3 regions of the Mesorhizobium sp. C264A genome follow, and region 3 is predicted to be linked to each of the others. Evidence: predicted binding sites of a transcription regulator. Region 3 holds the regulator's gene; each other region holds the start of a gene.

Region 1 (10,831 bases), on a different contig from region 3:
CAGCCCCACCCGATATCCGCTGCGGTCGAGAAGTGTGAGCCCGAGCAACTGCTCGAGGCGTGCGACAGCGGCGAAGACGGATGGATGCGATCGGTTCAAGGCAAGGGCGGCCGCCTGGAAGCTGCCCTCGCTTGCCACGGCGTCAAAGCACCGTAGGTCGTGGAGTTTCAGACCATTCATTATCGCCAAAACCTACTGAGATTGTCCAATCATAGTAATTTTCCTGGATAATTACGACGCCTAGGGTGGCTCATTCAAAGGGCGGCGGGAGCATCGAACTCCTTTCGCCAGGGTGAGATGAGGACCAGATGACTGACACGCTTTATTTTACGACGGGCGACGGCTGCCGGATCGCCTATCAGCTGGCGGGGGCCGGCCCTGTGCTTGTGCTCTCGAATTCCATTGCGACGAACCTGCATATGTGGGACCGGCAGCTTGCGGAATTTGCCGGATCTTTCCGGGTGCTGCGCTATGATCTGCGCGGCCACGGCAGTTCCGATGCTCCGGCCGGAGCCTATTCGCTCGATCGGCTGGGCCGCGACGTCCTTGAGTTGCTGGATGCGCTTCAGATCGCCCGCGTGCATTTCTGCGGGCTGTCGCTGGGCGGCTTCGTAGGGCAGTGGCTGGGTATCCATGCCCCGGACCGCATCGAGCGTCTCATCCTTTCCAACACCTCGCCACATCTCGGGCCGGCTTCTTACTTTGACGAGCAGATCCGTACTGTCCTTGCTGCGAGCAACATGTCGGCCGCCGCGGACATGTTCATGCACAACTGGTTTCCCGCCTCGATGCTTGCCGGCCCAAACGAAACCGTCGACGCGTTCCGCGCGATGGTCCTGGCGACGCCGCCCCAAGGTCTCGCGGGATGCTTCGCCGCCGTACGCGATTGCGATCTGCGCCGGACTGTCTCCCTCATTACCGCCCCCACTCTGGTGATCGGTGGAGAAGACGACAAGGTAACGCTGGCAAGCCACAGCGAGGCGATCGCAGCCAGCATCCCCGGCGCCACGCTTACACTGCTTCCGGGCGTCCATATGCTGAACGTCGAGCGGCCGACTGAATTCATGAGCGCCGTTACACGCTTCCTGCTGAATTAGGCGTGCATGCGGGCGCCCTTGGTGATCTTGTCGACGAGTTTCTTGTCGGCACGCAGCGCGATGCCGACGATCTTGGCGTCCTCAGGGCCGAACTCGGCGAAGACGGCGCGGTTGGCCGCATCGAAGCCGGTGGCAAACATCTCCTCGACATAGGCTGACGCCGTCACGCCCCGCTCCAGCGCCTTCCGGTGGATGGAGTTGAGCGTCGGCCCATCGGCCGAAAGCACGATGACCGGCTGGATCGACAGAGGATTGTAAAGGTTGCCGGCGCGGTCGCGGTAGGGTTCGCCGATAATGTCGGGGAATTGCGCGACGACGCCGCTGGTCAGGAAGGCCGTGACGTTGAGCTTTTGCCAGACGGCGAGATCGTCCCGCAGCACGATTGCAAATTTCGTATCGAACACCAAAATGAGGACTCCGGAGCACGCCCATGAAGGGCAGGGATAGGTGATGACGCACGATCTAGACGGTGAGGCGACACAGGGTCTTGGACGTTCGTGCGCGGATGAAGACCGGATCGTCTCGGCGCCAGGCAGCACCGGCATCGAGCGCATCGAGGCGCATTTCCATGGCAACGCCTTCGACCTACACCGTCATGATACGCTTGCCGTCGGCGTGACGCTTTCCGGTGTGCAGCGCTTCCACTACAGGGGCACTGTCAACCACAGCCTGCCCGGCCAGGTTATCGTGCTGCATCCCGACGAAGTGCACGATGGCGGCGCCGGGACCGAGGATGGTCTGCGCTACCGGATCCTCTATCTGGAACCCTCACTGCTGCTCGACTGCCTCGACGGCGCGCCGCTGCCTTTCGTCAGGGATGCTGTGGTCAGCGATCCTGCCTTGCGTGGCACGCTGCTTTCGGCTCTGGCGCCGCTCGACGAGGAACTGGACGAGCTGTTCGTCGCCGATTTCGTTGCGGAGCTGGCGCAGCATCTGGGGCGTCATGCGGGACAGAAGGCAAAGCCGATGGGGAAGTCGGCCTCGCGTGCGGCGGCGCTGGCGCGCGGCTATCTCGAGGAGAATGCCGAGCGGTCCGTTCGTTCCGATGAGCTGGAAGCCGTCACCGGGCTCGACCGCTATGCGCTGTCACGCCATTTTCGCGCGACCTATTCCACCAGCCCGCATCGGTTCCTGCTGATGCGCCGGCTGCAAAAGGCAAGACGGATGATCGAGGTGGGCGAGCCGCTGGCCGAGATTGCCGTTGGCGCCGGCTTCAGCGACCAGAGCCATTTCAACAGGCATTTCAAGAAAGCATTCGGCCTGACGCCCGGCCGCTGGTCGACCCTGGTGCGCGGGCCTTCGGTAGCCGCCTAGGTCAGGAAGATCAATCGTCGATGTCGCCATCGTCGTCGACAAGCACCAGCTCCTCGTTCGACAAATTGGCCTCGATGCGGGCGAGCAGCTTGAACAGCGTCTTCTGTTCTTTCTTGTCGAGGCCCTTCAACGCCTGCTTCTCGGTCTTCTTCACCGACTTCTCGATGGCGTGGATGATCTCGCGGCCGGTGTCGGTGAGAAAGATATGCGCCTGGCGTGCATCCGCGGAAGAGGCGCGCTTTTCCAAAAAGCCCTGGGCCTGCAGCCGGTTGATGGTCTTGGTGATGGTCGGCGGGCGCACGCCGAGGCGGCCGGCGAGATTGCCGGGCGTCTGGCCGTCCTCGCGGTCGAGCGTCAGCATGATCTGGTCCTGGCCGGCATAGAAGCCGTGCGCCAGAAGCCGCGCCGCCAGCGCGGTCCTTGCCAGCCTTGCCGCCGAATGCAGCCGGCTCATCGTTGCAGTCTTGTCCGCCTTGGCCATGGTGATCCCTCTTCGGCCGTACCGGTGCGTGCAGCATAGACGCAGCCGGCCGGTTGGCAATCGACGATCAAAAAGATTCCGGCTTTCGAAACAGCTTTGCCGGCAAGCATTTGTGGTGCTCGAAATGGTGATGCCAGATGTTTATTTCAGTTAGATGACAAACGAGTTTCCGCCAAGGCGATTGCAACGGTTTGACGCGGCGCGGCTTAGCACAGATCAACGAAGAGGCGTTTCCAGCGACACGTTGATGGTCGGCATCCCTCGCACTCGGCCTCTCGGGTCTACCCATCCGCTTCGTCAATCCTGGGTCAAACACCCAGGCGGTTTGCCTCGTGCAAAAGGCCGGCACACATCCTATATCAGGCCAACAATCCCTTCTTGCGGCCCGCAATTCCGTGGCCCAGCCATTTCGAGGCAAGATATGAGCGAAGCACAGACGCAAATCCCCGTGACCGTTCTCACCGGCTATCTCGGCGCCGGCAAGACGACGCTGCTCAACCGCATCCTGTCGGAAAACCATGGCAAGCGTTATGCCGTCATCGTCAATGAATTCGGCGAGATCGGCATCGACAATGATTTGATCGTGGAATCCGACGAGGAAATCTACGAAATGAACAATGGCTGCGTCTGCTGCACGGTGCGCGGCGACCTGATCCGCGTCGTCGAAGGCCTGATGCGCCGTCCCGGCCGCTTCGACGCCATCGTCGTCGAGACCACCGGCCTCGCCGATCCTGTGCCGGTGGCGCAGACCTTCTTCATGGACGACGACGTGCGCTCCAAGACCAAACTCGACGCTGTCGTGGCCCTGGTCGACGCCAAGCACCTGCCGCTCAGGTTGAAGGATTCCAAGGAAGCCGAGGACCAGATCGCCTTCGCCGATGTTGTCGTGCTGAACAAGACCGATCTGGTGACGCCCGAAGAGCTGGCCAAGGTCGAAGCCACCATCCGCGCCATCAACCCGGCGGCCAGGATCCACCGCACCACGCGCGCCGGCGTGGCGCTGTCGGAAGTGCTCGACCGCGGCGCCTTCGACCTGTCGCGCGCATTGGAAAACGATCCGCATTTTCTCGAGGCGCACGATCATGATCACGACCACCATGATCACGACCACGATCACCACGACCACGATCACCACGACCATGATCACGACCATCATCATCACGATCACGCGCATCCCTCCGACATCCATGACGTGACCGTGCAGTCGGTGTCGCTGCGCGGCGGCGAGATGGACCCGAAGAAATTCTTCCCGTGGATCGAGAAGATCACTCAGATGGAAGGTCCCAACATTCTGCGGCTGAAAGGCATCATCGCGCTCAAGGGCGACGACGAGCGCTATGTCATCCAGGGCGTGCACATGATCATCGAAGGCGACCACCAGCGCGCCTGGAAAGACGGCGAAAAGCATGAGAGCCGGCTGGTGTTCATCGGCCGCGAGCTTGACGCCGAACGGCTGAAGAAGAGCTTTGACGCCTGCCAGGCGGCTTGATTTCCGGACTCTATGGCGCTAGCGCTGCCCGCTCTTCCTTCTCCCCTTGTGGGAGTAGGTGGCCTCGCGAAGCGAGGTCGGATGAGGGGTGCTCCAGCTCGGCACCGACGGCGATCCGTCCAACACCCCTCATCCGTCTCGGCGCTGCGCGCCGATCCACCTTCTCCCACAAAGGGGAAGGTTGACGCCAGGCCTGGCCGCCTCAATGGCTTCCCGGGAGTGGTGACAGCTTCATTGGAATGGTCCTGATGCCCACAGTTGCTCCCCTCGACCTGGAAGGTCACTGCCTTGCCGCCGTCTTCCTCGACAACGTGCCGCATTTTGCGCTGGCCGATGGGACAGTTCATAGGCTCGACAACGGCCACAAGGCAATTCAGGCCAATGACGGCCTGCTCTCCACGTTCCATGACGCCGCCAACGACCGCCTGGTCACCGGCGGCGAGGACGGCAAGATTTTTGCTGTCACCGCAGGTGGCACCGTCGGCGAATTGGCGAGCGCCGGCAAGAAGTGGATCACCAGCGTCGCCGCCGGGCCGCAAGGCGCTATCGCCTATGCCACAGGCAAGACTGCGTTCGTGCGCTTTGCCGACGGCAAGACCAAAGAGTTTGCCCATCCGCGTTCGGTCGAGGGGCTGGCCTTCTCCCCCAAGGGCATACGCTTCGGCGTCGCCCGCTACAATGGCGCGACGCTGCATTTCCCGGCCGCCGAGGGCAAGCCGGTGGAGCTGGAATGGGCCGGTGCCCATACCGGCGTCACCTTCTCGCCGGATGGCGCCTTCCTCGTCACCACCATGCAGGAAAACGCGCTGCATGGCTGGAAGCTCGCCGACGGCAAGCACATGCGCATGACCGGCTATCCCGGCAAGGTCAAAAGCCTGTCGTGGAGCGTGAAGGGCAAGTGGCTGGCGAGTTCCGGCGCGCCGGCGGCGATCGTCTGGCCGTTTTCGGGCAAGGACGGCCCGATGGGCAAGGCGCCGCTGGAGCTCGGCACGCGCGGCAACGCCATGGTGACATCGGTTGCCTGCCATCCGAGCCAGGATGTCGTCGCCGTCGGCTATGATGACGGCATGGTCATGGCGGTGCGCTTTGCCGATGCCAAAGAGGTGCTGTTGCGCCGCCCGGGCATGGGCGCCATCACCGCGATGATGTGGGACAAGGAAGAGCGCCGGGTCGCCTTCGGCAGTGCCGCCGGCGACTGCGGCGTCATCGATATCTCGGCGTGACCTATTCGGCTCCGCACGACACCTTGCCGGTCAATTCTTTCGGCTTGCCGTCCTGTTCCGTGTCGGCGGCGTTGTCGTAGACGGCAAGCGTGTACCGGCCGCCATAGACGCCCTCGTCACTGGTCTTGGTCAGGATCGTCAGTTCGACAGAGTTGAATTTAACGCCGAGCGGATGCTCGTGGTAGATGTTCAGCCGCAACTCCTTGTCGTCCAGCCAGTACTGGGTGAGGTCGGAATCCTCGAAGACGGTCTTGCGCAGACTGTCGCCTTCCGGCCGGCCAAGTATCTCGAGATCGCCGCGAAAATTGAAGGTCGGGCCGCCCATACCTCTGGTGACCCCGGCGCCGACCTCGAATTGCACCGCTTTGTCATCGACGGAACACCAGACGCCGCCCGATGCGGAAGCCGCAGCGGCCGACAAGAGTAGCGCAATAGCGCAGATGATCGTCCGCATTTTTCTCCCCAAACCACAGACCCGATCGCATTGGCGCCCGACTGCGCCGGAAGGTCAAGTCTGCCGAACTTGCTGCTGACCCAATGCAGCGCACCAACACGGCCAATTGCGGTTGCCGTCGCCAATTGGGTAGTGTGCCGGCCGAGAGGGATTTCATGTACAGCACGAACAGTTCAAAGGCGTCCATTGGCGGTATCAGCCGTGACCGCATCGCTGCATTGCGGACAAGCGAGGCGAACACCTTCCGCAAGGCGCGGCCGAAATCGCAGGCCAAGGTCGGTAACGGCCTGCCAGGCTTCTTCGGCGGTGTGCCGATGCACTGGATGAACGACTGGCCGACGCCATTCCCGATCCTGGTCGAAAGCGCCAAGGGCGCCGCCATCACGGATATCGACGGCAACAGGCTGGACGATTTCTGCCTCGGCGACACCGGTTCGATGTTCGGCCATTCGCCGCCGCCGGTGGCGCGCGCCATCCGCCGCCAGGCCGGGCGCGGCCTGACCTATATGCTGCCTTCGGAGGATGCGCTGGCCATCGGGCCGCTGCTCACACAGCGTTTCGGTCTGCCGTTCTGGCAGATCGCCACCAGCGCCACCGACGCCAACCGCTTCGCGCTGCGCGTCGCCCGCGCCGTCACCGGCCGCGAAAAGATACTGGTCTTCAACGGCTGCTATCACGGCTCGGTCGACGAGACGATGGTCCGGATGGTCGACGGCAAGCCCGTGAATCGGCCGGGGCTGGCGGGTGAGTTTCGCGACCTGACCAAGACGGCGAAGGTCATTGAATTCAACGATGTCGCCGCGCTGCAAGCAGCGCTCAAGGACAAGGATGTCGCCTGCGTCATTGCTGAGCCGGTGCTGACCAATTCCTGCATGGTGCTGCCCGATCCGGGTTTTCACGACGCCTTGCGCAAACTGACGCGCGCGGCCGGAACGCTGCTGCTGATCGACGAGACCCACACCATCTCGACCGGCCCAGGGGGCTACACCAGAAAATTCGGGCTGCAGCCCGACCTTTTCGTGCTGGGCAAGCCGATCGCCGGTGGCGTGCCGGCAAGCGTGTGGGGCATGAGCGACGAGGTCGCCTCGCGCTATGCCGACTACAACCGAACCAAGGAGCCGGGCTATTCCGGCATGGGCACGACGCTGTCGGCGAACCCGCTGCAGTTCGCAGCCATGCGCGCAACGCTCGAAGAGGTGATGACGCAGGAGAATTATGCCCGGATGGATCGCCTCGCCCTGCGGCTCGATGCCGGGCTGACCGGCGTCATCGATCGCTACAATCTGCCCTGGCATGTCGCCCGCGTCGGCGCCCGCGTCGAGTTCATCTGCGCCCCTGGCCCGCTCAGGAACGGCGCCGAAGCCGAGACTGCCCATGCGCCGGAGCTTGAGGCGGCTATCCATGTCGCGCTGGTCAACCAGGGCGTGCTGATCGCGCCCTTTCACAACATGATGCTGATCTCACCGGCCACCACCGGCGCCCAGGTCAACCGGCTGATCACCGCCTTCGCCACGGTTGCGGCAAGGCTGACGGCATGAGACAAGCTGCCAAGCCAAACTCGAGTACACTAATCATGACTTCACCTTCGGGCTCGACGCCCGCCGAGGCGCAAGCCTTTCTCGACGCCCATCCCGAAATCGAAGCCTTCGATATCGTCTTGACCGACGCCAACGGGGTCGGCCGCGGCAAGATCGTGCGCCGGCATGAGCTGAAAAGCATCTTCGAGGGCGGCCGCCACATGCCGATCTCGATCCTCGGCCTCGACATCACCGGCGAGGATGTTCACGAAACCGGGCTGATCTGGACGACCGGCGATGGCGACCTCAGGGCCTGGCCGATCCCCGGCACCCTGGTGCCGCTTTACGGCACGAACCCGCCGCGCGGCCAGTTGCTGATGGCGATGTACCATCTCGAGGGACAGCCTATGTCGTCGGACCCACGGCTGGCGCTGGCCAGGCAGGTCGACATCTTGGCGGCCAAGGGCCTCTATCCCGCCGGCGCCTTCGAACTCGAATTTTTCCTGCTTGCCAATGAGCGTGACGCCGACGGCAAGGTAAAGCCGGCGGACGCCGTGCTCGACGGCCGCCGCTCGGCCAAGACGGAAGTCTATTCCGTCGACCATCTGCACGGCATGGAGCCGCTGTTTTCCGACATCTATGCCGCGGCCAAGGCGCAAGGCATTCCGGCCGAAACGGTGATTTCCGAATACGCGCCCGGCCAGTACGAGCTGACGCTGAACTATCGCAAGGATGTCATGCGGGCGGCCGACGACCTCGTCATGTTGAAGCGGCTGGTGCGGGCGCAGGCGCGCCGCCATGGTGTCACCGCCTGCTTCATGGCCAAGCCGATCGAAAAATACGCCGGCTCCGGCATGCATTTCCATGTTTCGTTGCAGGACAAGAACGGCCGCAACGTTTTTGCCGAGGCTGGCGGCGAAAGCTGGTCGCTGCCGCTGCTGCAGGGGCTCGGCGGGCTGATCCAGACCATGGCCGAATCGATGCTGGTGTTTGCGCCGCACGCCAATTCCTGGCGGCGCTTCGTCTCGCAGTCCTATGCGCCGGTGGCGCCGACCTGGGGCGTCAACAACCGTTCGGTGGCGCTGCGCATCCCGGCGGGCGACGCCAAGAACCGGCGCATCGAGCACCGGCCGTCGGGTGTCGACGCCAATCCCTACCTGATCGCGGCAACGGTGCTGGCCGGCATCATCAAGGGTCTGGATGAAGGCCTCGACCCCGGCCCCGAAACCACTGGGAATGGCTATGAAGCCGCCATCACGCGCACGACCATGCCGGTCGACTGGCGCGCCGCGATCGAGGCGGCGCGGGCATCGAGCTTCCTGAAAGAGGCGCTTGGCGAGGATCTGCATCGCACCTTCGTGGCGATCAAGCAGTCGGAGTATCTGCGCGTCGCCCGCACCGTCAGCGAGCTGGATTACCACCTCTACCTCCATGAGGTCTGAGAGACCGCCTGGAACTCGGGCAGTCGTCCTGCTAGCCCGACGATCAGGCGGCGATTACTTTTTCGCCGCCTGCATCAAATGAGGTGGCGCTGCAGCCTTCAAGAACATATCATGAACGGATGAGCGCACCTACCGTCCGTGAAAAGCTGGCAATCCTGTCTGACGCCGCCAAATACGATGCTTCCTGCGCCTCGTCCGGCTGGGCGAAGAAGGATTCGCTCCAATCCGGCGGTATCGGCTCCACAGAAGGCATGGGCATCTGCCATTCCTACGCGCCGGATGGCCGCTGCATTTCGCTCCTGAAAATCCTGCTCACCAATTTCTGCATTTACGATTGCAGCTACTGCATCAACCGCTCGTCATCGAATGTGCGCCGCGCCCGCTTTAGCATCGACGAGGTGGTGAAGCTGACCATGGATTTCTACCGGCGCAACTACATCGAGGGCCTCTTCCTGTCCTCCGGCGTCATCCGTTCGCCCGACGAGACCATGGCCGAGATGGTGGAGGTGGCGCGGCGGCTGCGGCTGGACGAAAAATTCTCCGGCTATATTCATCTGAAGACCATTCCGGAAAGCTCGGCCGAACTGGTCGAGCAGGCCGGGCTCTACGCCGACCGGCTGTCTATCAACGTCGAACTGCCGACCGATGAGGGCGTCAAGAAACTGGCGCCGGAGAAGAAGCCGGAAACGATCCGCCTTTCCATGGCGAACCTGCGCCGGAAGATGGAGGAAAAAGCCGAGCCGACGCTGAGGACCAAGAAGCGCGAACGCTTTGCGCCCGGAGGTCAGTCGACGCAGATGATCGTCGGCGCCGACAAGACATCCGACGACGGCATCTTGCACACCAGTGCGCGGCTCTATGGCAGCTACCATCTGCGGCGCGTCTATTACTCCGCCTTCAGCCCGATCCCGGATTCGTCATCGTCGCTGCCGCTGCAGAAACCGCCGCTGATGCGCGAGCACCGGCTCTATCAGGCCGACTGGCTGATGCGCTTCTACGGCTTTTCGCAGCCGGAAATCCTCGCCGGCAGCAGCGACGGCATGCTCGATCTCGCCATTGACCCCAAGCTCGCCTGGGCTTTGCGCAATCGGGCGAGGTTTCCCGTCGACATCAACCGCGCCGATCGGGAAGCGCTGCTGCGGGTTCCGGGTCTGGGCACCAAGGTGGTGGCGAAGATCCTTGAAACCCGCCGCCACCGACACATGCGGCTGGAAGATGTCGGACGGATCTGCCATTCGATCGCCAAGCTGAGGCCCTTCATCATCGCCGAAGGCTGGTCGCCGGGTGGACTAACGGACAAGACCGGCTTGCGCGACACGATCGTAAAGTCCTGCGAACAACTGTCTCTGTTTTGACCATGCAGCCGGCCCAGCTCGACCTTGCCCGATACACTGTCCGGCTAGCGAGCCAGACCGATTTCGCCGGTTGGCGCGATGCGGCACGGCGTCTGGCGCTGAATGAGGTCCGACCTGAGGATATTAGTTGGGGTGTCGGGTCCGACGCCAATGATACTCAAGATGCCTTGCCGGCGGTGCCAGAGGGCGCGCAGCTTACCGTCCCGCGCGAGTTCATCGCCCATGCCGAAACGGCCTTCTGCCACTCCGACCCCGGCCGGTTTGCCTTTCTCTACTGGATGCTTTGGCGCCTGCGCACCGAGCCGAAACTGCTGGCGATCGCATCCGATCCCGACACCAGGCGGCTCGAAGCCATGGAAAAGGCGGTGCGGCGCGACAGCCATAAGATGCATGCCTTCGTACGCTTCCGGAAGATCGGCGACGGCGAGAACGAGCGCTACGTCGCCTGGTTCGAGCCGG
Region 2 (10,831 bases), on a different contig from region 3:
GATGAATTCCCGCGCGGGCTCGATGTATGTGGTGAAGCCGAAGATGCATGGGCCGGAGGAAGTCGCCTTCGCAGTCGAGATTTTCGACCGCGTCGAAGCGCTGCTCGGTATGGCCAAAAACACTATCAAGATGGGCATCATGGACGAGGAGCGGCGCACCACCGTCAACCTCAAGGAGGCGATCCGCGCCGCCAGGGAACGCGTCGTGTTCATCAACACCGGCTTCCTCGACCGCACCGGCGACGAGATCCACACCTCGATGGAAGCCGGCCCGATGATCCGCAAGGGCGACATGAAGCAGGCCGCCTGGATTTCCGCCTATGAGGCGTGGAATGTCGACGCCGGGCTCGAATGCGGGCTGGCCGGTCATGCCCAGATCGGCAAGGGCATGTGGGCGATGCCCGATCTGATGGCGGCGATGCTGGAACAGAAGATCGCCCATCCCAAGGCCGGCGCCAACACCGCCTGGGTGCCGTCGCCGACGGCGGCGACGTTGCACGCCACGCACTATCACAAGGTCGATGTCCATGCCGTCCAGGCGGCGCTCAAGAGCCGGCCGAAGGCGAAGCTCGATGATATATTGTCGGTGCCGGTGGCGGTGCGGCCGAACTGGACCCCCGACGAGATCCAGCGCGAGCTCGACAACAATGCGCAAGGCATTCTGGGCTATGTCGTGCGCTGGATCGACCAGGGCGTCGGCTGCTCGAAAGTGCCCGACATCAACGATGTCGGCCTGATGGAAGACCGCGCCACGCTGCGCATCTCCTCGCAACACATCGCCAACTGGCTGCACCACAAGGTTTGCTCCGAAATTCAGGTGATGGATTCGCTGCGGCGCATGGCGGCGATCGTCGACCTCCAAAATGTCGGCGACCCGCTCTACCGCCCGATGGCCGCCGATTTCGACAATTCCATCGCCTTCCAGGCCGCCTGCGATCTGGTGTTCAAGGGCCGCGAGCAGCCGAACGGCTATACGGAACCGGTGCTGCACGCACGGCGGCTGGAGCTGAAGGCGAAAGAGCGGGCCTGAGCGCCGGCGTCTCCCTCCCCCTTGAGGGTCCCTTGAGGGGAGGGTGGCCCGAAGGGCCGGGAGGGGTCCTGCGTGAAGCGCGCCGACTCCCTTCGGACTACACTACAAGCAATGTCATCGCAGAGGCCCTTTCTCGGCTCGGCTTCAAAAAAAAGGTCGAGCATTCTTCGGTGACCCCACCCCGCCGCTTCGCTGCACCCTCCCCTTACGCCGCCTGCGCTACCCGCTCCGACATCATGCGGTAGGAAATCGCCTCGGCCAGGTGAATTCGGCCGACGGTTTCGCTGGCGTCGAGGTCAGCCAGTGTGCGCGCCACTTTGAGCACGCGGTGATAGGCGCGCGCAGAAAAGCCGAGTTTCTCGCTGGCGTCTTTCAGCAGCGACAGGCCTGCTGCGTCCGGCGCAGCGATGTCCTCGATAACAGAAGGCGAGCAATGGGCGTTGGTGGTGGCGCTGGTAACGCCCAGCCGCTCGAACCGTTCGCGCTGGATGGTGCGGGCGCGCGCCACGCGCTGGGCGACGGCTGCACTTTTCTCCGCTCGGTCGGGCCGGATCAGGTCGGCGGCCGAGACCGCCGGTACCTCGATCCTGAGGTCGATGCGGTCGAGCAACGGGCCTGAGATGCGCGCCTGGTAGTCGGTGCGGCAGCGCTCGCCGCGCAGGCAGCGATAGCCGGGCTCGCCGGCCATGCCGCAACGGCACGGGTTCATCGCCGCCACCAGCTGGATGCGCGCTGGATAGGTGACGCGGTGGTTGGCGCGCGCGATCATGCAGTCGCCGGTCTCCAGCGGTTGGCGCAGCGCATCCAAGGTCTGCGGCGTGAATTCGGGAAACTCGTCGAGGAACAGCACGCCGTTGTGGGCAAGCGATACTTCGCCCGGCCGCGCCCTGATGCCGCCGCCGACCATTGCCGCCATCGAAGCCGAATGGTGCGGGGCGCGGAACGGCCGCCGGTCGGTGAGCTTGCCTTCGCCGAGCTCGCCGGCCACCGAGGCGATCATCGAGACTTCAAGAAGTTCCTTGGGCGCCAGTGGCGGCAGAATTGAGGGCAGCCTCTGCGCCAGCATCGATTTTCCCGAGCCGGGAGGCCCGACCATCAACAGATTGTGGCCGCCGGCCGCCGCCACTTCCAGCGCCCGCTTGGCGCTTTCCTGGCCCTTGATGTCTGAAAGGTCGGGCAGGTCGCGGGCCGAGACATGGATGCCGGGCTCGGGCCGCGACAGCACCTGCGTGCCGCGAAAATGATTGGCGATGGCAATCAGGCTGCGCGGCGCCAATATGTCGAAATCCTTGCCCGCCCAGGCCGCTTCCGGCCCGCAGCCGAACGGGCAGATCAGGCCTTTTCCCTCGGCATTGGCACCGATCGCCGCCGGCAGCGCACCGGCGACCGCGGCAATGGTGCCGTCGAGCGACAATTCTCCGAGCACGACATAGGAGGCCAGCATGTCGCCCGGAATGGCGCCGAGTGCAGCCATCAGGCCGAGCGCGATCGGCAGGTCGTAATGGCTCCCTTCCTTGGGCAGGTCGGCAGGCGCCAGGTTGACCGTCACCTTCTTCGACGGCATCGACAGCCCCGACGCATGCAGTGCCGCCTGCACGCGCTCGCGGCTTTCGGCCACCGCCTTGTCGGCCAGCCCAACGATCTGCATGCCGACCTTGCCCGGCGCGATCATCACCTGGACATCGACCGGCACGGCCTCGATGCCCTGGAAAGCCACCGTGCGAACCCGCGCCACCATCTTGCTCTGCCCCCGGATATCGGCTCGCCTCGGCCTTGTGGTTCAGACCGCGAGCGACGTCAGGACAAGACAACCATAGATTTTAGGCCAAGGCAAGAACATTACAGGAACATGCATTCGTGGTGGTTGCAGCGCGCTGTGCCGGTTGCAAAAACGGAAGATGGTTAAGCAATGGAACGGCTGCTCCGCCTCCTCGACCGCGTTAACAAGGCGACTAGGCCCTTCGGCAATCTGAGGCTGTTGCTTTCTAAGCGGTGATGAAGGCATCGACCGAACCTGAAAGCGATCGATCGATCGCGACCTGCGGTGGAAGCCACTCCATGACAGGATATCGGAAAGGCCAAGGCATGGCGATCCGGCGCGAAGAGCCGCTCTCCAGAAAAATCTCGTTTACAAGGTCTATGAACCGCCCGCGGTCTCGTTCGATTCGTTTCAAAGTTTGCGAACGAATGTAATCCCGGGGAATTCGTCGCTCCTTCAGCGCTAAGACAGCCTCCGCGATGGATCGAGGATCGGGTGGAACTGTGAGCGAATAGTCGTCATCCAGATAAAGGTCTCGGCCGCCATGGTTCGGCGTCGTGACCACTGGAAGGCCCGCGAGAAGATATTCCGTGCTGGCGAACATTGGTCCTTCCAGGTGAGAGAGACAGATTCCCACGGCTGCACGATTTAGATGCGTGTTCACCTGAGCCGGTGCCAATCGGACCGGCTTGCCGGTGCCGTCAAACTCGTTGATAAAGACGTGATGCGGCGCGAGCTCCCTATGCCGATTTATTCGTGCTCTTTCCGACTCCGTCGTGGAGGACCCGCTTGAATCTCGATAGAAGACAAATGCGCAACGCTGGATGCCAAGCGACAAGTCATGGCGCTTCCACGGAGCCAGTTGCGCATTGTAGATTGCATCAAATTCTACAGGGACGTCATCGAGAGGCCTGAATATGTGTTCGGAGGTTGTTGACGTCTTGTTGTGCAGGACGGCGGCCTCGCCGGACTGATTCAACAGATCAGCCTCGGCCTGAGTGTTGGATAGGAAGATTAGCGAGTGACGGGGGTTCTTGAGTCTATGCAGAACGGCATAGGTCCGGATGGTTTTGACGCTAGCACTGCTTTCGATGGACCAGGTTGGCGAGATGAGAAACCAGGCGCGGTGGCCGCGTGGAAGGAAAGGCATATGACTTGCTAATCCGAGCGGCGTACCGGACATTCCCGAATAGGATATGAACGGATCGTCAGACAGCAAACTGGCCTGAAGAGCAGGTTGCGACTTCGCGGAAGGGTGCCCCTTTCTGAGTTTGTGGCCATGACGCAGCATGGCTCTGACAATCTCGAATTTGGTAGGAGGGCGATACCCGTGCTGTAGGGTCAACATGCGGCAATTGCGATCTTGAGTGCGGGGCAAAACTCGCTTCGACAGAGAGAAATTTGGCAAAGAAACATCGCCAGTTGATCGACGGAATATCTCAGGCGATCAAATCTGGTGTACGGAGAAGCGCCTCTTGAAAGAAAACATCGTCCCAAGCGGGGCTGGTTCTCACATCGCGCTACCAACCGTATCCGTTTGCGTAGGCTGTTTCAATCAAGAGGCATTCATCGACACTGCGATCCGATCCGTAGCGGCGCAGACATACACTGCGTTCGAGTGCGTGGTGGTCGATGATTTTTCGACCGACGCTTCCCGCCGAAGGATTGAAGAGTGTCTGTCCCAGCTTGGCGACAGTCGTTTCCGCTTTCTGCCCCGACTGCAAAATGGCGGGCAGATGGCAACAATGATGACCGGGCTTGACGCGACAGCCGGGCCCCTGATCTCGTTTCTTGACGGTGACGATGCTTGGCACCCTGACTTCATAGAATGCCATGTGAGAGCGCATCTCAGCCACACCCGTATCGCGGCGATGTCGAGCTCCGATGAGGTGGTGATAGATACGGCCGGCAAACTGCTTGCGGGCGGTCATCCCGTATTCCACCTGAATGACCCGCGATCGATGCCGAAAATGAGCGGCTACCTGCATGTCGACACCGAAGCTGACCCGACATTATTATTTATTGATCGGGGCACCGTGGGTTGGTTTTGGTCAACCACATCGGGGATGATGTTTCGTCGAGCTCCGCTTGAAATCATGCGTCCATCCGATCCGGACGAAATAAAGATATGTGCCGATGGTTATATGGCTCGTGCCGCCCATATGATCGGCGGAACCGTGAGGATTGGGCGGGCTCTTGGCAGTTATCGGCTTCACGGCGGCAATGGCTGGGCGGACGGGCGCATCCTGGGTACCGGAGTTGGCCTCGGCAGGATGTCGCCTGATACTGAAATAGCGATACGGCGGGCACTGGCCAATCGTTGGTGCGAAGTGGCGCCGGGACTGGAGCATTTAATCTCCCGCCACTCAATGCGCAGGACCTTGGTCGACCTGATCGGACTGTCTGCGGCTTTTGCATTGCTGGAAAAGAACGCCGATGCGGGTTTTCTGCTGAAAGACTGGGCAACACCACAGCTAAAATTGCAGACCTGACTTATCGGTCTCCTTCCTCCGAAACTGAGGCCTCGGCGCTTCCGGGACATAGTTTGATTTGATGAGCCGCTTGCTCGGCAGTCTTACCCGATAAAGAGCATCTTTCGATGCTTCTCTGGACCCACCAAAGTCCTCCGTAGCAACGCACACTACGCGGCCGAATTGCGCCGCTTCGCCTCCACCGCGTCCCAGAACAGGCTGGCGATATCCGCGCCACCAAAACGTTGCACTTCGCGCACGCCGGTCGGCGAGGTCACGTTGATCTCGGTCATGTAGTCGCCGATGACGTCGATGCCGACGAGGATGAAGCCGCGTGCTTTCAGGGACGGCCCGATGCGGGCGCAGATCTCGCGTTCGCGTGTCGTCAGCTCGGTCTTTTCGGCACGGCCGCCGACATGCATGTTGGAGCGGGAATCGTGGTCGGCCGGCACGCGGTTGATGGCGCCGACCGCCTCGCCGTCGATCAGGATGATGCGCTTGTCCCCCTTGCGCACATCCTTGAGATAGCGCTGGACGATATAGGGCTCGCGTGACAGCTGGGCGAACATTTCGAGCAGTGAGGCGAGGTTGCGGTCGCCCTCCTTGAGATGGAAGATGCCGGCGCCGCCATTGCCGTAGAGCGGTTTGACGATGATGTCGCCGAATTCCTTGCGGAAGGCCGCGACCTCCTGGGGATCCTTGGTGATCAGCGTTTCGGGCATCAGATCGGGGAATTCGGTGACGAAGATCTTTTCCGGGCTGTTGCGCACCCAGGCCGGGTCGTTGACGACCAGTGTCTTGGGATGGATACGCTCCAGAATGTGCGTGGTGGTGATGTAATTCATGTCGAAGGGCGGGTCCTGGCGCAGCAGGATCACATCCATCTCCGACAGGTCGGTGCGCACTTTGTCGCCCAGCGTATAATGATTGCCCTTCTCGTCGCGGAGCTTCATCTCTTCGATGCGGGCAAACACCTTGCCGCCCAGCATCGACAGCCGGTCGGGCGTATAGTGGAACAGTTGGTGGCCGCGCCGCTGCGCCTCCAGCGACAGCGCAAACGACGTGTCGCCGGCGATCGAGACGGTGGAGACATGGTCCATCTGGACGGCGATTTTCAGGGGCATCTTCCGGTCTCCAGCAGGCTCTGTCGCCGATATACGGAACTTGGCGGCTTCTGCCAATCGCGCTTGCTTGGCCCAGACCTTTAACGGTCGAAGACCAGCCGGGAGTAACCGAGGAACGACAGCGCCATGGCGACCGGCGAGGCGACGGCAAGTGCGGCCAGCGGCGGCAGCGCCGGCAGCGCAAACAGGATGGCGCAGTAGATGAGATAGTTGACGATGCTGGTGGCGATGCCGACGCCGCCATAGCGCGCGCCCTCCTGCGCCACGCCGCGGCTCGACGGCGAAAAGGTCAGGTGCCGGTTGATCTGCCAGGTGACGCACAGCGCAAAGCCGATCGACAGGACACGGGCGACGAAGGGACCGAGCGGCGTCAGCGCCAAGAGCAGCCAGAGCGCCGCGGCATCGGCGACGAAACCAACGCCGCCTGCCAGGACGAAGCGGGCGAGCCGGCTCACGGCTCAGGCGGCCCGGGGCGTCTTGCCCGGTTCGGCCTTCGGGATTTCACCAGTGCGTTCGCGCCCTTCGACCCGGCTCGACGGCACCGAGAGATAAAAAATGCGCTTCTGCTCGGCGCGCCCGCGCGACACCGAATCGAGGATCAATCCGGTCACCATCGCAAGCATCGAGAGCAGCAGCAGGCCGACCGACAGCACCCAGGTCGGCATGCGCGGCACGAGGCCGGTCTGGGCGAATTCGATCAGCACCGGCGTCATCAGGGCAAGGCTCGACGCCAGGAAGAAAATCGCGAAGGCGCCGAAGAAGCGCAGCGGCTGCGTCTCCTTCATCAGCATGGCGAACATCCACAGGATCCTGGCGCCGTCGCGATAGGTCGACAGCTTCGACGACGATCCCTCAGGCCGGCGGCCATAATCGAGCGCGATCTCGCTCACCGGCAGTTTGAGCTGCGAGGCATGCACCGACATTTCGGTCTCGATCTCGAAGCCGCCGGAAACCGCGGGAAAGCTCTTGACGAAACGCCTCGAGAAGACGCGGTAGCCGGAGAAGATGTCGGTGAAGTCGGTGCCGAACAGCCGCTTGTAGAGGCTGTTGAAAATGCGGTTGCCAAAGGCATGGCCGGAACGGCCGGCATCGTCGGTGACGCCGCGCCTGGTGCCCACCACCATGTCGCAGCGCTCGGTCTGCAGGATGTTGATCAGCAGCGAGGCATCTTCCGGCGCATAGGTGCCGTCGCCGTCGGCCATCAGATAGATATCGGCATCGATGTCGGCGAACATGCGCCGCACGACATTGCCCTTGCCCTGGCGCGGCTCGCGGACGACGATGGCGCCCGCCGCGCGGGCCTTTAATGCCGTCAGGTCGCGCGAATTGTTGTCATAGACATAGATGTCGGCCGATGGCAGCGTCTCGCGAAAGCGCCGCACCACCTCGGCGATGGTCAGTTCCTCATTGTAGCAAGGCAGGAGCACGGCAATGGCCGGCTCATGGCGGACTTCGTGCGGCATTTCCGTCTCCCGACGCCCGGCGGAGCCTCCGGCCGCGCTCATATGCGGCCTCGCTCAGGCGACTTTACTATTTATTGAAGCTGTTAAGGCTAGGTTTAAGGCCGCAGTCTTTCCGACGAAGGTCATGATGATGAACGCAGCCAAGGCGGGTGCTTCCTCCTGGAAGTCCGATATGACGCTGGCGCTGCTTGCCATGCTGGTGGTGCTGGCCGTCAATGCCGCCACGGGCTTTCGCGAATTGAGCAATGCCGGCGGCGACAATGACAGCCTGCTGCGGCTGGTCGAGGTTCGCGACATGCTGGCCGGCCAGGGCTGGTTCGACCTGCATCAGTACAGGATGGGGCCGGAAGGCGGTTTCGTCATGCACTGGTCGCGGCTGGTCGACGCACCGCTCGCCGCCATCATCCTCGCCGCCTCGGCGCTGACCGGCAGCATGGCCATGGCCGAAGCGATCGCACAGGTGCTGTGGCCGTCGCTGCTGTTCTGCCTGGCGGTGTTTTTTACAGCCCGTGCGGCACGAAGCTTCGCCGGCGTCGGCGCCGTGCTGCCCGCTATCGTCATCGGCGCTGCAGCGCTGCATTTCATCGGCATTTTCTTGCCGGGTGCGCTCGATCATCACAATGTCCAGCTGACGCTGACCATGGCCAGCCTCAGCCTGCTGCTCGAGGCGCCGGCGCGTCGCTGGGCGGCGCTGATTTCCGGGCTGTGCGCGGCCCTGACGCTGGCCGTCGGCATGGAAACCGCGCCCTATGTCGCCACCATCGGCGCCTGCATCGCCTTGCTGTTCGTCGTCGATCCCGGCGGCGAACGCCGGATCGCCAGGGATTTCGGTCTCGGCTTTGCCGGGGTTTCAGCCCTCGTCTTCGTCACCACCATCCCGCCATCGGCCATGGGCCAGCCGCAGTGCGATGCCTTCTCGGCTGTGCAGTTCTTGGTGGCGGCAATCGCCGGACTGGGGCTTGCCGCCGTGACGTCGCTCACGGTGTCCAATGGCACCGCCAGCCGCCGCCTGATCTCGCTTAGCCTGCTCGCGCTTGTGCTGGGCGCCGTCATCGTGGCGCTGTTTCCGCAATGCCTTGCGGCTCCCTACGCAAACCTCGATCCGCGCCTCAAGGAATTGTGGCTCGATCACATTGACGAGGCGCAGTCGCTGTTCAGTATTGCCGCCAGCGAGCCGGCGTCGCTGGCGGCGCGCTATGTCACGCCGCTGGTGGCGATCGCGCTGATGGCGCTTCGCCTGCGCGGACCATGGCGCCGCCAGGACAGCCTCGTCGGCGCCTTGCTGGTCGGCGCCTTCATCGTCAGCGCCTGGCAGGTGCGCGGCTCGACATTCTCGATCGCCTTTGCCGTCATCCCGCTGTCGGCCTGGATCGCAAGCTGGCGCGAACGGGCGAGGATCAGCCCTGCGCGCAGCGTATCGCTGCGCATGGCGGCGGTCTGGGTGGTGTCGGTGAATGCCGTCTGGGCCGGTGCTGCCGCCGCGACGTCGAGCGTATTCGAGGCCAACAAGGTCTCGGTCGAGGCACAGGACACCGACAGCGATCCGTCCTGCGAGCGCAAGGCCTCCTTCGCGGCGTTGGCCCGGCTGCCGGACACCACGGTGCTTGCCATTTCCAATCTCGGCTCGCCCATCCTGGCCTATTCCGGGCACCGCGTCTTTGCCGGCCCCTATCATCGCAACATCGCCGGCGACCTGCTTGCGCTCGATGCCTTCCTCGGATCGGCGGACCAGGCGAGGATGATCGCGGCGGCTCACCACGTCGGCCTGATGGCGCTCTGCCGCGGCAGCGCCGAAAGCAAGATGCTTGCCGCCAAGGCGCCGCAAGGCTTCCTGGCCAGGCTGATGCAGGGAAGCGTCCCCGATTGGCTCGAACCGGTGGCCGAAACGCGCGGAACCCCGGTCGAACTCTACCGCGTCCGCTAAAGCATCATTCGCCAGCGAAAAATCGATTTCGCGATACGCTTCCTAAACGCTTTGCTGCCAGTCTCAGCCTAAATTTCGGGCGTCACAAACAGGGATACCGATGCAAACGACGTTTGGCACCGGGCAGGCAAGCAGGGAAAACTCGGATCTGGCGTTCACCGATGCGCTGACCGGGCTTGGCAACCATCGCCGCTTCTTCGACAAGGTCGATCGCCTGATCAGCGACCGTGCAGACGATCCCGCGCCGTTCACGGTCGGCATTCTCGACCTCGACGGCTTCAAGCCGATCAACGATCTGTTCGGCCACAAGGCCGGCGACGACATATTGATCCAGGTGGCGATGCGGCTGCGCGCCTCGATGGACAGCCACTCTACGGTCTGCCGCATCGGCGCCGACGAATTCGCCTTCCTGTATCCGATGGTGTTCTCGGAGGAAGCGGCGGCCGAGAAGTCGCGCATGATGATCGAAATCCTGTCGGCGCCCTACGATGTCGGCGAACGCACCGCCAGGCTTTCGGCCTCGGTCGGCTGCTCGCTCTTTTATTCCGGCGACGAAACCACGGAAATCCTCGTCAACAAGGCCGAAACGGCGCTCTACCACGCCAAGCGTTCGGGCCGTGGCCGGGTCGTCGTCTACACCCGCGAAATGGAAGAGGCGGCCAAGCGCGTCACCCGCATCGAACAGGCGCTGCGCCGTGCCGTCTCGGCCGGTGAGGTCGAACCGCATTTCCAGCCCATCGTCGATTTGACCACCCGCCGCACCATCGGCTTCGAGACGCTGGCGCGCTGGACCGATCGCGACCTCGGCGTGGTGCCGCCGACCGTGTTCATCCCGATCGCCGAAGAGCGCGGCATCATCGGCCCGCTATCGCAGCTGGTGCTGCGCAAGGCGACCGAAGCGGCGCGCAGCTGGCCGAAGGACCTGTTCCTGTCCTTCAACCTGTCGCCCTCGCAACTCGTCGACCAGAACACCGGCCTGCACATATTGTCGATCCTCGACCGCACCGGCTTCGATCCGCGACGGCTGGAGATCGAGATCACCGAAACCGGCCTGATGAAC
Region 3 (10,831 bases):
GGCGAGTGATGGTCAATTCCGGCGCGGTGGACGCGACCGCACGGACTTTCGCGCTTTGCGCGTTCATGTAGCATAGGAGGTCTGGGGCGCAAGGGGCAGACCCGATGGCTGGACGTGGCCGGGGCACGAAGGAAGGCGAAGGCGCCGAGGCAAGCGTCAGCGAACGCTCGCTGTTTGCCGATAGTCCCTATGCCGAGCCGCTGCCCCTCGCGCTGCCGGAGCCGCATCCCGGCGTCGCGCCTGCGCTGCCCGGTCACGCCTTGCCGGCGCAAGCCACAGCGCCCGGATCTATCGCCCGTCTGCGCAGACGGCTTCGCCGTCCGTCATGGCCCGCGCTCCGCCGCAGCCTTGCCGTGGCCGCCAACACGGAGCTCGACCGGGGCGTCGCCTTCCTGCTGGTGCCGGTTTTCCTGGCGGCCGGCGTCATCATTTATTTCTCGCTGGCCGGCGAGCCCGGCTTTGCGCAGCCAATCGCCATTGTGGTGCTGGCGACATGTTGCGCTGTCGCCACGCGACCTCGGCCGAGGACGCATCTGTTCTGCATGGCCGCGATGCTGTGCGCGCTCGGCGTCGTCGCCGCCAAGGTCGAGACCTGGCGCGCCGGAACGCAGATGCTCGGCTCCGAGATCCAGACACGGCTGACCGGCCGCGTCGTCAGTCTCGAACAGATGGAGAGCGGGCGCATCAGGCTGACGCTCGACGTGGTTTCGACCGCTTACCCCAAGCTGCGCTACGCCCCGGAGCGGGTCAGGCTCTCGGCGCGGACCGTTCCCGCCGATATGACCGCCGGCTCCCTGATCACCGGCTATGCCAGGCTGTTGCCGCCGACCGGTCCGGTGCGGCCGGAGAGCTACGATTTCTCCTTCGACAGCTATTTCACCGGCATCGGCGGCAGCGGCTTCTTTCTCGGCAATCCGAAAACCATTGCTACGCAGGGACCGCCGCCGCTGACCGCACGGCTCTCCTCGGCAATCGAGAACGCGCGCGAAAACATTGCCGACCATATCAGGGGCAAGATCGGCGGCGCCGAAGGCGAGATTGCCGCGGCGTTGATTGTCGGCGTGCGCGCCGGCATCCCGGACGAGGTCAACGAAGCGATGCGGCGCACCGGCATCTACCACATCATCTCCATCTCCGGCCTGCACATGGCGCTGGTTGCCGGCACCATCATGGCGTTGCTGCGTGGCGCCTTTGCGCTGTTTCCCGATTTCTCTTCGCGCCGCCCAGTCAAGAAATATGCAGCAGTGGCAGCACTCGTCTCCATCGCCGCCTATCTCGTTATTTCAGGCGTCGTGGTTGCCGCCGAGCGCAGCTTCATCATGCTGGCGGTCATGCTTGTCGCCGTGCTGTTTGATCGCGCCGCACTCACCATGCGCAATCTGGCGATCTCCGCCATCGCCGTCATCCTGGTGTCGCCGCACGAGGTGGTCGGTCCCAGCTTCCAGATGTCGTTTGCCGCCACCGCCGCCCTTGTCGGCGCCTATGCCGGCTGGGCCGATTACCGCGCCGACAAGGTGAGAACGCCGCTGGCAAAGCGCTCCTTCGTCGGCTTCCTGTCGCGAAAATTCGCGCTGGCCATGGGCGGCCTCGCCATGACCTCGATCATCGCCGGCAGTGCAACCTTGCTGTTCGCCATCTGGCATTTTCAGCGTGTGTCGCCGCTCAGCCTGATCGCCAATCTGGCCGTGATGCCGATTGTTTCGTTGATCGTCATGCCCTTTGCCGTGCTCAGCGCACTGGCGATGCCGTTCGGCGCCGACGGGCCGTTCCTCTATGTGATGGGCAAGGGTCTGATGGCGATGATCGCTATATCGGCCTGGATTTCCGAGCGCTCGCCGGTCGACGCCGTCGGGCTGATCTCCATCCGCTCGGTGCTGTTGGTGGCGGTCGCCCTCGTCATCGCCACCATGGCCACCACCTGGCTCAGGCTGGCGGCCGTGCCTTTCGCGCTGGCCGGCCTGTTGACGGTGCCGCAGGTGCTTACGCCCGACGTGCTCATATCCGAGGACGCACATCTGGTGGCCATGCCGATAGGTGGCGGCGAACTCGCCCTCAACCGCGAACGCTCCAACGAATTCACCACGGACAATTGGAAACGGGCGCTGCGGGCCGAAACCATTATCCCGCCCGAGATTTTCGAGGCAACAGATACGCGGTTCGATCTCGATCCGCTCGATCTGCCGCCCGGGTCGCCCTTCTATTGCATGGGCGATCTCTGTATCGCCCGACACCCTTCCGGAGCCATTGTAGCCCTTGCCAAAGACCGCAAGACGGCGCGGCCGGCCTGTGCCTTCGCTAGCCTGATCGTCATCGATGACGCCACGGCCTACAATCCGTGCCGCGACCCGCTGGTGCTGGTCGTGACGAAGAAACAGCTGGCCCGCGACGGCAGCGCCGCCGTCTTCTTCGATCCGCAATCGGCAGCTGCAGCGCCAACCATCCGCTTCGCCGTCGACAAGCCGTATCGCCCCTGGCACGAGCAGCGCCGCTTCTCCCGCGAAGCGCGCGGCCTGCCGCCTTACAACCAGCGTGAAAAGTACAAACCCAAGCCGGCTCAGTAGCGCCGGATCAATCCGACAAGCTTGCCCTGCACCTTCACCCTGTCCGGTCCAAAAATGCGGGTCTCGTAGGCCGGGTTGGCGGCTTCCAGGGCGATCGAGGCGCCCTTGCGGCGGAAGCGTTTCAGGGTCGCTTCCTCATCGTCGACCAACGCCACCACGATCTCGCCGGGGCTGGCTGTGTCGGCATTGCGGATGATGACCGTGTCGCCATCGAAAATGCCGGCCTCGATCATCGAATCGCCCTTGACCTCGAGCGCGTAGTGTTCACCGCCCATGATCATGTCAGGCGGCACCGAGATCGAATGGGTCTGATGCTGGATGGCGTCGATCGGCACACCGGCAGCAATGCGTCCCATCACCGGGATCGACACCGCCGAAACGGCGTCGTCATTGCCGGCCGACATCGAACGCGACGGCGAGCCCGGCTTGATCTGGCGGCCGATACCGCCTTGGCCCATCGCGCCTTGTCCCTGGCCGCCTTGCCCTTGGCCGGTTTGACCAAGACTGCCCTGAATGACGCTCGGCGAAAACTTCCTCGCCGCATTGAGGCCTGGTGCGATCGAGTCGGGCAGCCGCAGCACTTCCAGCGCGCGCGCCCGGTTCGGCAGCCGGCGAATGAAACCGCGCTCCTCAAGCGCCGTGATCAGGCGGTGGATGCCGGACTTGGAGGCGAGGTCAAGCGCTTCCTTCATCTCATCGAAGGACGGCGGGATTCCGCTCTCCTTCAGGCGTTCATGGATGAACATCAGAAGCTCATGTTGTTTGCGCGTCAGCATCGCGGCCCCCAGGGGTTCTGAAACCAGAATCAGAAAAAACAAACCCAGAACAAACACTATCTGTTCCAGTTGTGTTCCGCAACCTTTTAAAGTTTAATGAATGTGTTGACGTTTTGTTCAGCGTGACGTTCGGCACCGCGAGCGGCGCTCGTAGTCGTTGGCCGGCAACGGGGTGAAACGAAGACAAAGTGCCCTGCGTCGTCGGCTACGATCGCCGCTTCCTTTTCGGATGGGGCTGCGCAGCATCCGCGCCGGGTTCACTCTGGGCATAGACCTGCAGCGTGTAGCCGATGTGAGCGGTCATCAGAGTTTTCGCACGTTCGACGTCGCGATCGAGGGCCGCTTCCATCAGGGCGGTATGGTGTTCGATCGCCACGGCGTCGCGCAGGGCCGCCACGGCCTTCCGGTGGCCATCCGTGCGGCCGGCGGCGGCGCGCAGCGTCGGGGCCAGACCCAGAAAGCGGTGATGGCGATGCAATTGGTCGGAAATCGTCGCATTGAAGCGCAGCAGCCAGCTGGATGTCGCGGCACTGAGCAGCGCCGCATGGAAGGCATCGTGTTTTTCGTACCACGCGTCGACCGCATCATCCGATGGATCGTCGAGAACAGACCCGCACCGTGAGAGACGATAGTGGGCGGCAACGACCGCGTCTTCCCACTCACGGTCGCCCTCCTCGATCGATTCCACCAGCAGGGGCAGTTCGACCACCAGCCGCGCACGCGCCAAATCCTCGAGCTCCGCCCGAGAGACGGGAGCGACCGCAAACCCGCGGTTGCTGATGGCGGTCACAAGCCGTTCCGCCTCCAGCCGCGACAGCGCCTCGCGCAACGGCGTCCAGCCGATGCCGTAGGTGTTGCGCAGCGTGCTCAGCTTCAACGGCGCGGCAGGCGCCAGCCGGGTCGCAAGAATATCGCGCCTGAGCAGGCGATAGGCCGCTTCCGTCTTCGAGGTCTGCTCGTCATCCAGCATCGTGATCCATCAGATATAAACGCTCGGCGGATCATTATATATCAAAGCCTTTCAATGGGTGAATTATATATAATGTTTGACAGTTCAAGGGCGACCACTCAAGATCGCCGGCATGTTTGGGCGGCAGGCTCCGCCGCGCGCGTTTGTCCATGGAGGGGCGCCGGATCATGAGCACGACACCCGATCTCGCTACAATCCAAGCAATGGATGCCGCCGATCCGCTGCGCTCCATGCGCGAACGCTTTGTCTTGCCGCAAGGCGTGATTTATCTCGACGGCAATTCCCTGGGCGCCGCGTCAGCGGTCGTCTTCAGCGAACTGCAGCAGGCCGCCACGCAGGAATGGGCGCAGGACCTCATTCGCGCCTGGAACACGGCTGGCTGGTTCAACATGCCGGTGGAACTGGGAGATCAGCTCGGACGACTGATCGGCGCGGCTGACGGGCAGACGGTGGTCTGCGACACAACCTCGATCAACATCTACAAGCTGCTGCACGCCGCGCTCGGCATGCGGCCGAATCGGTCGGTCATCGTTGCCGAGGGCGACAGTTTCCCGACCGACCTCTACATGGCCGAAGGCGTCGCCTCGACCCGGCCGGGAACGCGGCTGCGGCTGGAGGGCGTCGACGCGGCCGCAATCGAGGACCTGATCGACGACAGCGTTGCCGTCATCCTGGTCAACCACGTCAACTACAAATCCGGCCAGTTGCGCGACATGGCGGCGCTGACGCGCAAGGCACATGACGCCGGCGCGCTGATCATCTGGGATCTCTGCCACACCGCCGGCGCCTTGCCGGTCGAACTCGACCGTGCCAATGCCGATTTCGCTGTCGGCTGCACCTACAAATACCTCAATGGCGGCCCGGGCTCGCCGGCCTTCATCTACGCGGCCGAGCGCCACCATGGTGATATCAGCCAGCCGCTCAGCGGCTGGTGGGGCCATGCGCGGCCGTTTGCCTTCGAGCAGGGCTTTGCCGTCGGCAGCGGCATCCGCCGCTTCCTATGCGGAACGCAGCCGGTGCTGTCGATGCGGGCGCTCAAGGGCGCGCTCGATATCTGGAACGACGTCGACATGGCGGCGGTGCGCAGAAAAAGCATCGCGCTGACCGACCTGTTTATCCAGCTCGTCGAAGCCAGATGCGGCGCCTACGGGCTTGAACTGGAAAGTCCTCGCGACGGCAGCCAGCGCGGCAGCCAGGTGTCGTTCCTCCATCCGCATGGCTATCAGGTGATGCGCGCGCTGATCGAGCGCGGCGTGATCGGCGATTTCCGGGCGCCGTCGACCATCCGTTTCGGCTTCACGCCGCTCTATGTCGGATATGGCGATGTCTGGCAGGCGGTCGAAGTCCTGGAGGATATTCTGCGCACCGGCGCCTGGCAGGACGCCCGCTTCGCGGTGAAGACCGCGGTTACGTGAGAAACTAGAGCAATTTCAGGAAAAGTGTGAAGCGGTTTTCCGTCCGAAATTGCGTCAATCAAAGAGCTAGAGCATTTCGCCGTTTCCGTTAAACGGTGAAATGCTCTAGAGCCGGGTGCGGACCGTCCAGAGCTCCGGAAACAGCACGACCTCCAGCATCTTCTTCAGATAGGAGGCGCCTGAGGTGCCGCCCGTGCCGCGCTTCAAGCCGATGATGCGCTCGACCGTTGTGACGTGGTTGAAGCGCCAGCGGCGGAAATAATCCTCGAAGTCGACCAGCTTCTCGGCCAGTTCGTAGAGCATCCAGTAGCGCTGCGGGTCGCGGTAGACGGTTTGCCAGGCAGCCAGCACTTCTTCGTTCTCGACGCGCGTCTCGCGCCAGTCCGTGCGACTGGCGTCGGCGCCGATGTCGAAGCCATTGCGCGCCAAAAGCAGAAGCGCCTCGTCATAGAGCGACGGCGTGGCCAGGATGGCTTCCAGCCTGTCCGTAAGGTCGGGCCGGTGCTTGTGCGGCCCGAGCATGGCAAGGTTGCGGTTGCCGGCCATGAACTCGATAGCGCGGTACTGCCACGACTGGAAGCCCGAGGATTGGCCGAGCGCGTCGCGAAACTCGGTGTATTCGCTTGGCGTCATCGTGCGCAGCACGTCCCAGGCATTGTTGAGCTGCTCGAAGATGCGCGCGACACGCGACAGCATCTTGAAGCTCGGTTCGAGGCGGTCGGCGCGGATCGAGCGGATCGCGGCGCCGATCTCGTGGAGGGCCAGTTTCATCCACAATTCGGATGTCTGATGCTGGATGATGAACAGCATCTCGTCATGGGCAGAAGACAGCGGCGCCTGCGCATCGAGCACCTTGTCCAGCTGCAGATAGTCGCTGTAGGACATCCGCTCCTTGAACGACATCTGCGCGCCATCGGACGCCGGATCGTGCGGCTTAATCAATTGATCTTCTCCGCGCGCAACCGGAAGCGCTGGATCTTGCCGGTCTGGGTTTTGGGCAAGGCGTCGATGAACTTCACCGAACGCGGATATTTGTAGGGCGCGATCGTTGCCTTGACGTGGTCCTGCAGGCGTTTGACGGTCAATGCGTCCGGCGAAACGCCTTGCACAAGCACGATATGCGCCTCGACGATCTGGCCGCGTTCGCCGTCCTCGGCGCCGGTCACCGCGCATTCGGCGACGTCGGGATGCGAGAGCAGCGCCGCTTCGACCTCGGGGCCGGCGATGTTGTAGCCGGCGCTGACGATCATGTCGTCGGAACGCGCGGCGAAGTGGAAGAAGCCATCCTCGTCCTGCGTGAACGTATCGCCGGTGAGATTCCAGCCGTCGCGGACATAGTCCTTTTGCCTGGCATCGGCCATGTAGCGGCAGCCGGTCGGGCCGCGCACCGCCAGCCGGCCAGTAGAGCCGCGCGGCAACTCCCGCATCTCGTCATCGACGATGCGTGCCTGATAGCCGCCGACGGGTTTGCCGGTGGAGGCCGGCTTCATGTCGTCGAAGCGGTTGGAGATGAAGATATGCAGCATCTCGGTGGCGCCGATCCCATCGAGGATCGGCTTGCCGGTCTTCTCAGTCCATTCCTCGAAGACAGGCGCCGGCAGCGTCTCGCCCGCCGAAACCGCGACGCGCAGCGAGGACAAGTCAGCGCCTTGATCCATGGCCTTGAGCATGGCCCGATAGGCGGTTGGAGCGGTGAAGGAAATGGTCGCTTTGTAGGTCTCGATGATGTGGATCATGTTGGGTGGCGTCGCCTGTTCCAGCAGCGTCGCCGCGGCGCCGAAGCGCAGCGGGAAGATGGCGAGCCCGCCAAGACCGAAGGTAAAGGCAAGGGGCGGGGAGCCGACGAAGATGTCGTCGGGCGTCACCTCCAGGATTTCGCGGGCATAGGCGTCGGCGACGATCAGCAGGTCGCGGTGGAACTGCATCGTCGCCTTCGGCACGCCGGTGGTGCCGGAGGTGAAGCCGAGCAGGGCGACATCGTCGCGGCCGGTGTTGACGGCAGTGAAGGTGACCGGCTTGTCGAGGGCGGCGCGGTCGAGTTCCGCGTCATGGTTGGCCGTGCCGTCGAAGCCAATGACCTGCTTGAGATACGCACTGCCCTTGGCGCAGGCGGTCATCTCGTCCATCAGCCTTGTATCGCAAAGCGCAACCGTGATTTCCGCCTTGTCGACGATCTTGGCGAGTTCGCCGGCGCGCAGCATCGGCATGGTGTTGACGACCACCGCGCCAACCTTGGTGGCGGCCAGCCAACAGGCGACCATGGCCGGGTTGTTGGCCGAGCGGATCAGCACCCGGTTGCCCGGCTTGACGCCATAATTCTCGACCAGGGCATGGGCGAGCCTGTTGGTCCAGTCGGACAGTTCCTTGTAGGTGCGGCGGCGGCCATTGCCGATCAGCGCGGTGTGGTCGCCGAACCCTTTTTCGACCAGCCTGTCGGTCAATTCGACGCCGGCATTTATGTGGTCGGGATAGTCGAAGCCGTCGAGCAAAAACTCCGGCCATTGCTCCGGCGGCGGCAGGTTGTCGCGCGTGAATGTGTCGATATGCGCTGATGGCCCAAGCATTTTCGGCTGCCCCTGTCTGCCTCGCGCCCATGGCTGAACAAGGCGCAGGATCGCACCAGTCGAAATTTGTTTCAAGCCTAAAATGTTTTTAGGTCGCAGCATTGACGCCGCCCTGTTCGGCGGCCATTCCTGTCGACTGAACTGAAGCCATCCGGGAGGGATGCAGATGCTCCAACATCGTGTTGCCGATTGGGACAATGCCTACGCCAACGGCGACAACATTGCCGGCAGCAATCGCTGGCCGGCCGCGTGGGACACACCGGCACAGGCTTTTCGCGACACAATGTCGGCGTCCGGTCGGGCCAAGCTCGACATCGCCTATGGCGACAGCCCGCGCAACAGGCTCGATCTGTTCCTTCCCGATGTCATGCCCAAAGGGCTCGTCGTCTTCATCCATGGCGGTTACTGGAAGGCGTTCGACAACAAGCCATGGTCGCATCTGGCCAACGGCGCGGTTGCCAATGGCTTTGCCGTGGCAATGCCGACTTACACGCTTTGTCCCGACATACGCATTTCCGGCATCGTTAGGGAAATCGCGGCGGCGATCGGCAAGGCGGCGACGATGGTCGGCGGGCCGGTGATCCTGACCGGGCATTCCGCCGGCGGCCATCTCGCCTCCAGGATGGTGACGACAACGACACCCCTGGCCGCCGATGTGGCGGGCCGCGTGCGCAATGTCGTCTCGATCTCCGGCGTCCATGACCTGCGGCCAATCATGCGGACGGGGATGAACGCGACACTGGCCATCGATGAAGCGGAAGCACTGGCCGAAAGCCCGGTTCTGCTGCGCCCCATGCAGGGCGCGCGCATCACCTGCTGGGCCGGCGGCGGCGAGCGGGCGGAGTTCCTGCGCCAGAATGCGCTGCTTGCCAACATCTGGATCGGCCTCGGCGCCACGACCAGCACAGTGGTCGAGCCGGACCGGCATCATTTCAGCATCGTCGACGGGCTTGCCGATCCGACACATCCGCTGACGCGGACATTGCTGGCGGAGTAACAACCAGTCTTATCTCTTGGAATTAACGGCTTGGATCCGCGACCTTCAGCGCAACATCAGAACGCTGCAAGCAGCGCCTGCTTCTGCCGCCGGAGCGAAGGGCTCGCGCACGATCAGGCTGTTGGCGTCGGCCAGCATTCTCAGCATCGAGGAATCCTGGATGCCGAATGGTGTCGCCACCAATGCGCCGGCTTCTTCCCGGACCACGGCGCGCACATAGTCTTGCCTTAGATCATTGGCCGGCATCGCGGCGCCAAGCTGAGCCTGGCGGATGTCCTGCCGGTGGGGACGGCCGCCGAGCTGCGCCAATAGCGGCTTCAGGAACAATTGCGAGCAGACCAGGCTCGCCACCGGATTGCCGGGCAGGCCGATGCACCTGATATCGCCCAGCCGCCCGAACATCAGCGGCTTGCCCGGGCGCATGGCGAGCTTCCAGAAGTCGAGGTTCATGCCTTCGCCGGTCAGCACGTCATGAACGAGATCATGGTCGCCGACCGAGGCGCCGCCGAGCGTGACGATGACGTCGGCTTTCGCATCGACCGCCTTTTTCACCAGCGCCGCGATCGCTTCCTTGCGATCGGCCGCTATACCGAGATCGAGCGCGCGAGCGCCGACCGACTGCGCCACAGCAGCGACGCCATAGGCGTTGGACGAGATGATCTGGGCGGGGCCAGGTTCGCTGCCCGGTGGCAGCAATTCGTCGCCGGTGGCGATGATGGCGACCAGCGGCCGTTGCACCACGTTCAACCGGGGATGATTGGCCGACGCCGCCAGCGACAATGCAGCCGGATCGAGCACGCGGCCTTTCTCCAGCAGCACGTCGCCTTGGGCAAAATCCAGTCCAAGGCGGCGGATGTTGCGGTTCTTCGCCGTCGGTTCGGTGACCTCGATCCGGCCACCGCCGAGATCGCGAACATTTTCCTGGATGACGATCGTGTCTGCGCCTTCAGGCAGCGGCGCGCCGGTGAAGACGCGCACGGCCTCGGATTTACCCACTGTGCCGTCAAAGCCTCGCCCTGCGGGCGCCATTCCGATCACCGAAAGCCGCGCCGGGGCCGACGCCACATCCTGCGCCCGTGCGGCATAGCCGTCCATGGCAGATGCATTGAAAGGCGGCTGGGTACGCAGCGCCACGACCGGCTCCGCCAGCACCCGGCCGGCCGCATCCGCCAGCGCGACCCTTTCACCGGGCAACGCCACAGCGCCGTCGAGTAGGCGTTGAAGCGCCTCGGCGACCGGAACCAGCGCCATTTACGAACCCGCCTTGTAGTCGCCGGACTTGCCGCCGGTCTTTTCCACCAGCTGTATACCGGAAATCACCATGGCGCGGTCGACCGCCTTGGCCATGTCGTAAATGGTCAGGCACGCGACAGATGCCGCGGTCAGCGCCTCCATCTCGACCCCGGTCTTGCCGGTGACGCGGGCGAGCGCGGTGACCCTAAGGCCGGGCAGCGTGGTGTCCGGTTCGATGTCGACCGACACCTTGGTCAAAAGCAGCGGATGGCAGAGCGGAATCAGCTCATGCGTCTTCTTGGCCGCCATGATGCC

Evidence for each region. The regulator LexA, encoded in region 3, represses DNA repair genes until DNA is damaged. The targets are predictions, from matches to a motif close to TGTTCNNNNTGTGTTCNG.
Region 1: a site for LexA is predicted at 9,118-9,135, ahead of NKL04_RS23125 (putative DNA modification/repair radical SAM protein). Genes of this name have one in related genera too.
Region 2: a site for LexA is predicted at 2,863-2,880, ahead of NKL04_RS24770 (YifB family Mg chelatase-like AAA ATPase). Genes of this name have one in related genera too.

What each region holds. Positions count from the first base shown of each region.
Region 1 covers NZ_JAMYVY010000002.1:860,845-871,675, reverse strand. Annotated here, with positions in the region: gene NKL04_RS23175 (LysR family transcriptional regulator) at 1-180, opposite strand, end outside; gene NKL04_RS23170 (alpha/beta fold hydrolase) at 309-1,097, shown strand; gene NKL04_RS23165 (DUF2000 family protein) at 1,094-1,501, opposite strand; gene NKL04_RS23160 (AraC family transcriptional regulator) at 1,548-2,411, shown strand; gene NKL04_RS23155 (MarR family winged helix-turn-helix transcriptional regulator) at 2,422-2,892, opposite strand; gene NKL04_RS23150 (CobW family GTP-binding protein) at 3,314-4,381, shown strand; gene NKL04_RS23145 (WD40 repeat domain-containing protein) at 4,630-5,604, shown strand; gene NKL04_RS23140 (hypothetical protein) at 5,606-6,058, opposite strand; gene NKL04_RS23135 (aspartate aminotransferase family protein) at 6,214-7,596, shown strand; gene NKL04_RS23130 (glutamine synthetase family protein) at 7,632-9,017, shown strand; gene NKL04_RS23125 (putative DNA modification/repair radical SAM protein) at 9,137-10,372, shown strand; gene NKL04_RS23120 (UdgX family uracil-DNA binding protein) at 10,375-10,831, shown strand, end outside.
Region 2 covers NZ_JAMYVY010000002.1:1,180,085-1,190,915, reverse strand. Annotated here, with positions in the region: gene NKL04_RS24775 (malate synthase G) at 1-1,030, shown strand, start outside; gene NKL04_RS24770 (YifB family Mg chelatase-like AAA ATPase) at 1,236-2,768, opposite strand; gene NKL04_RS24765 (glycosyltransferase) at 3,016-4,080, opposite strand; gene NKL04_RS24760 (glycosyltransferase family 2 protein) at 4,265-5,281, shown strand; gene gshB (glutathione synthase) at 5,431-6,384, opposite strand; gene NKL04_RS24750 (GtrA family protein) at 6,465-6,839, opposite strand; gene NKL04_RS24745 (glycosyltransferase) at 6,843-7,847, opposite strand; gene NKL04_RS24740 (GtrA family protein) at 7,975-9,771, shown strand; gene NKL04_RS24735 (putative bifunctional diguanylate cyclase/phosphodiesterase) at 9,872-10,831, shown strand, end outside.
Region 3 covers NZ_JAMYVY010000001.1:1,809,606-1,820,436, reverse strand. Annotated here, with positions in the region: gene NKL04_RS08920 (ComEC/Rec2 family competence protein) at 105-2,561, shown strand; gene lexA (transcriptional repressor LexA) at 2,555-3,337, opposite strand; gene NKL04_RS08910 (GntR family transcriptional regulator) at 3,543-4,307, opposite strand; gene kynU (kynureninase) at 4,475-5,722, shown strand; gene kynA (tryptophan 2,3-dioxygenase) at 5,828-6,664, opposite strand; gene NKL04_RS08895 (AMP-binding protein) at 6,661-8,286, opposite strand; gene NKL04_RS08890 (hormone-sensitive lipase) at 8,447-9,283, shown strand; gene NKL04_RS08885 (molybdopterin molybdotransferase MoeA) at 9,329-10,534, opposite strand; gene moaC (cyclic pyranopterin monophosphate synthase MoaC) at 10,535-10,831, opposite strand, start outside.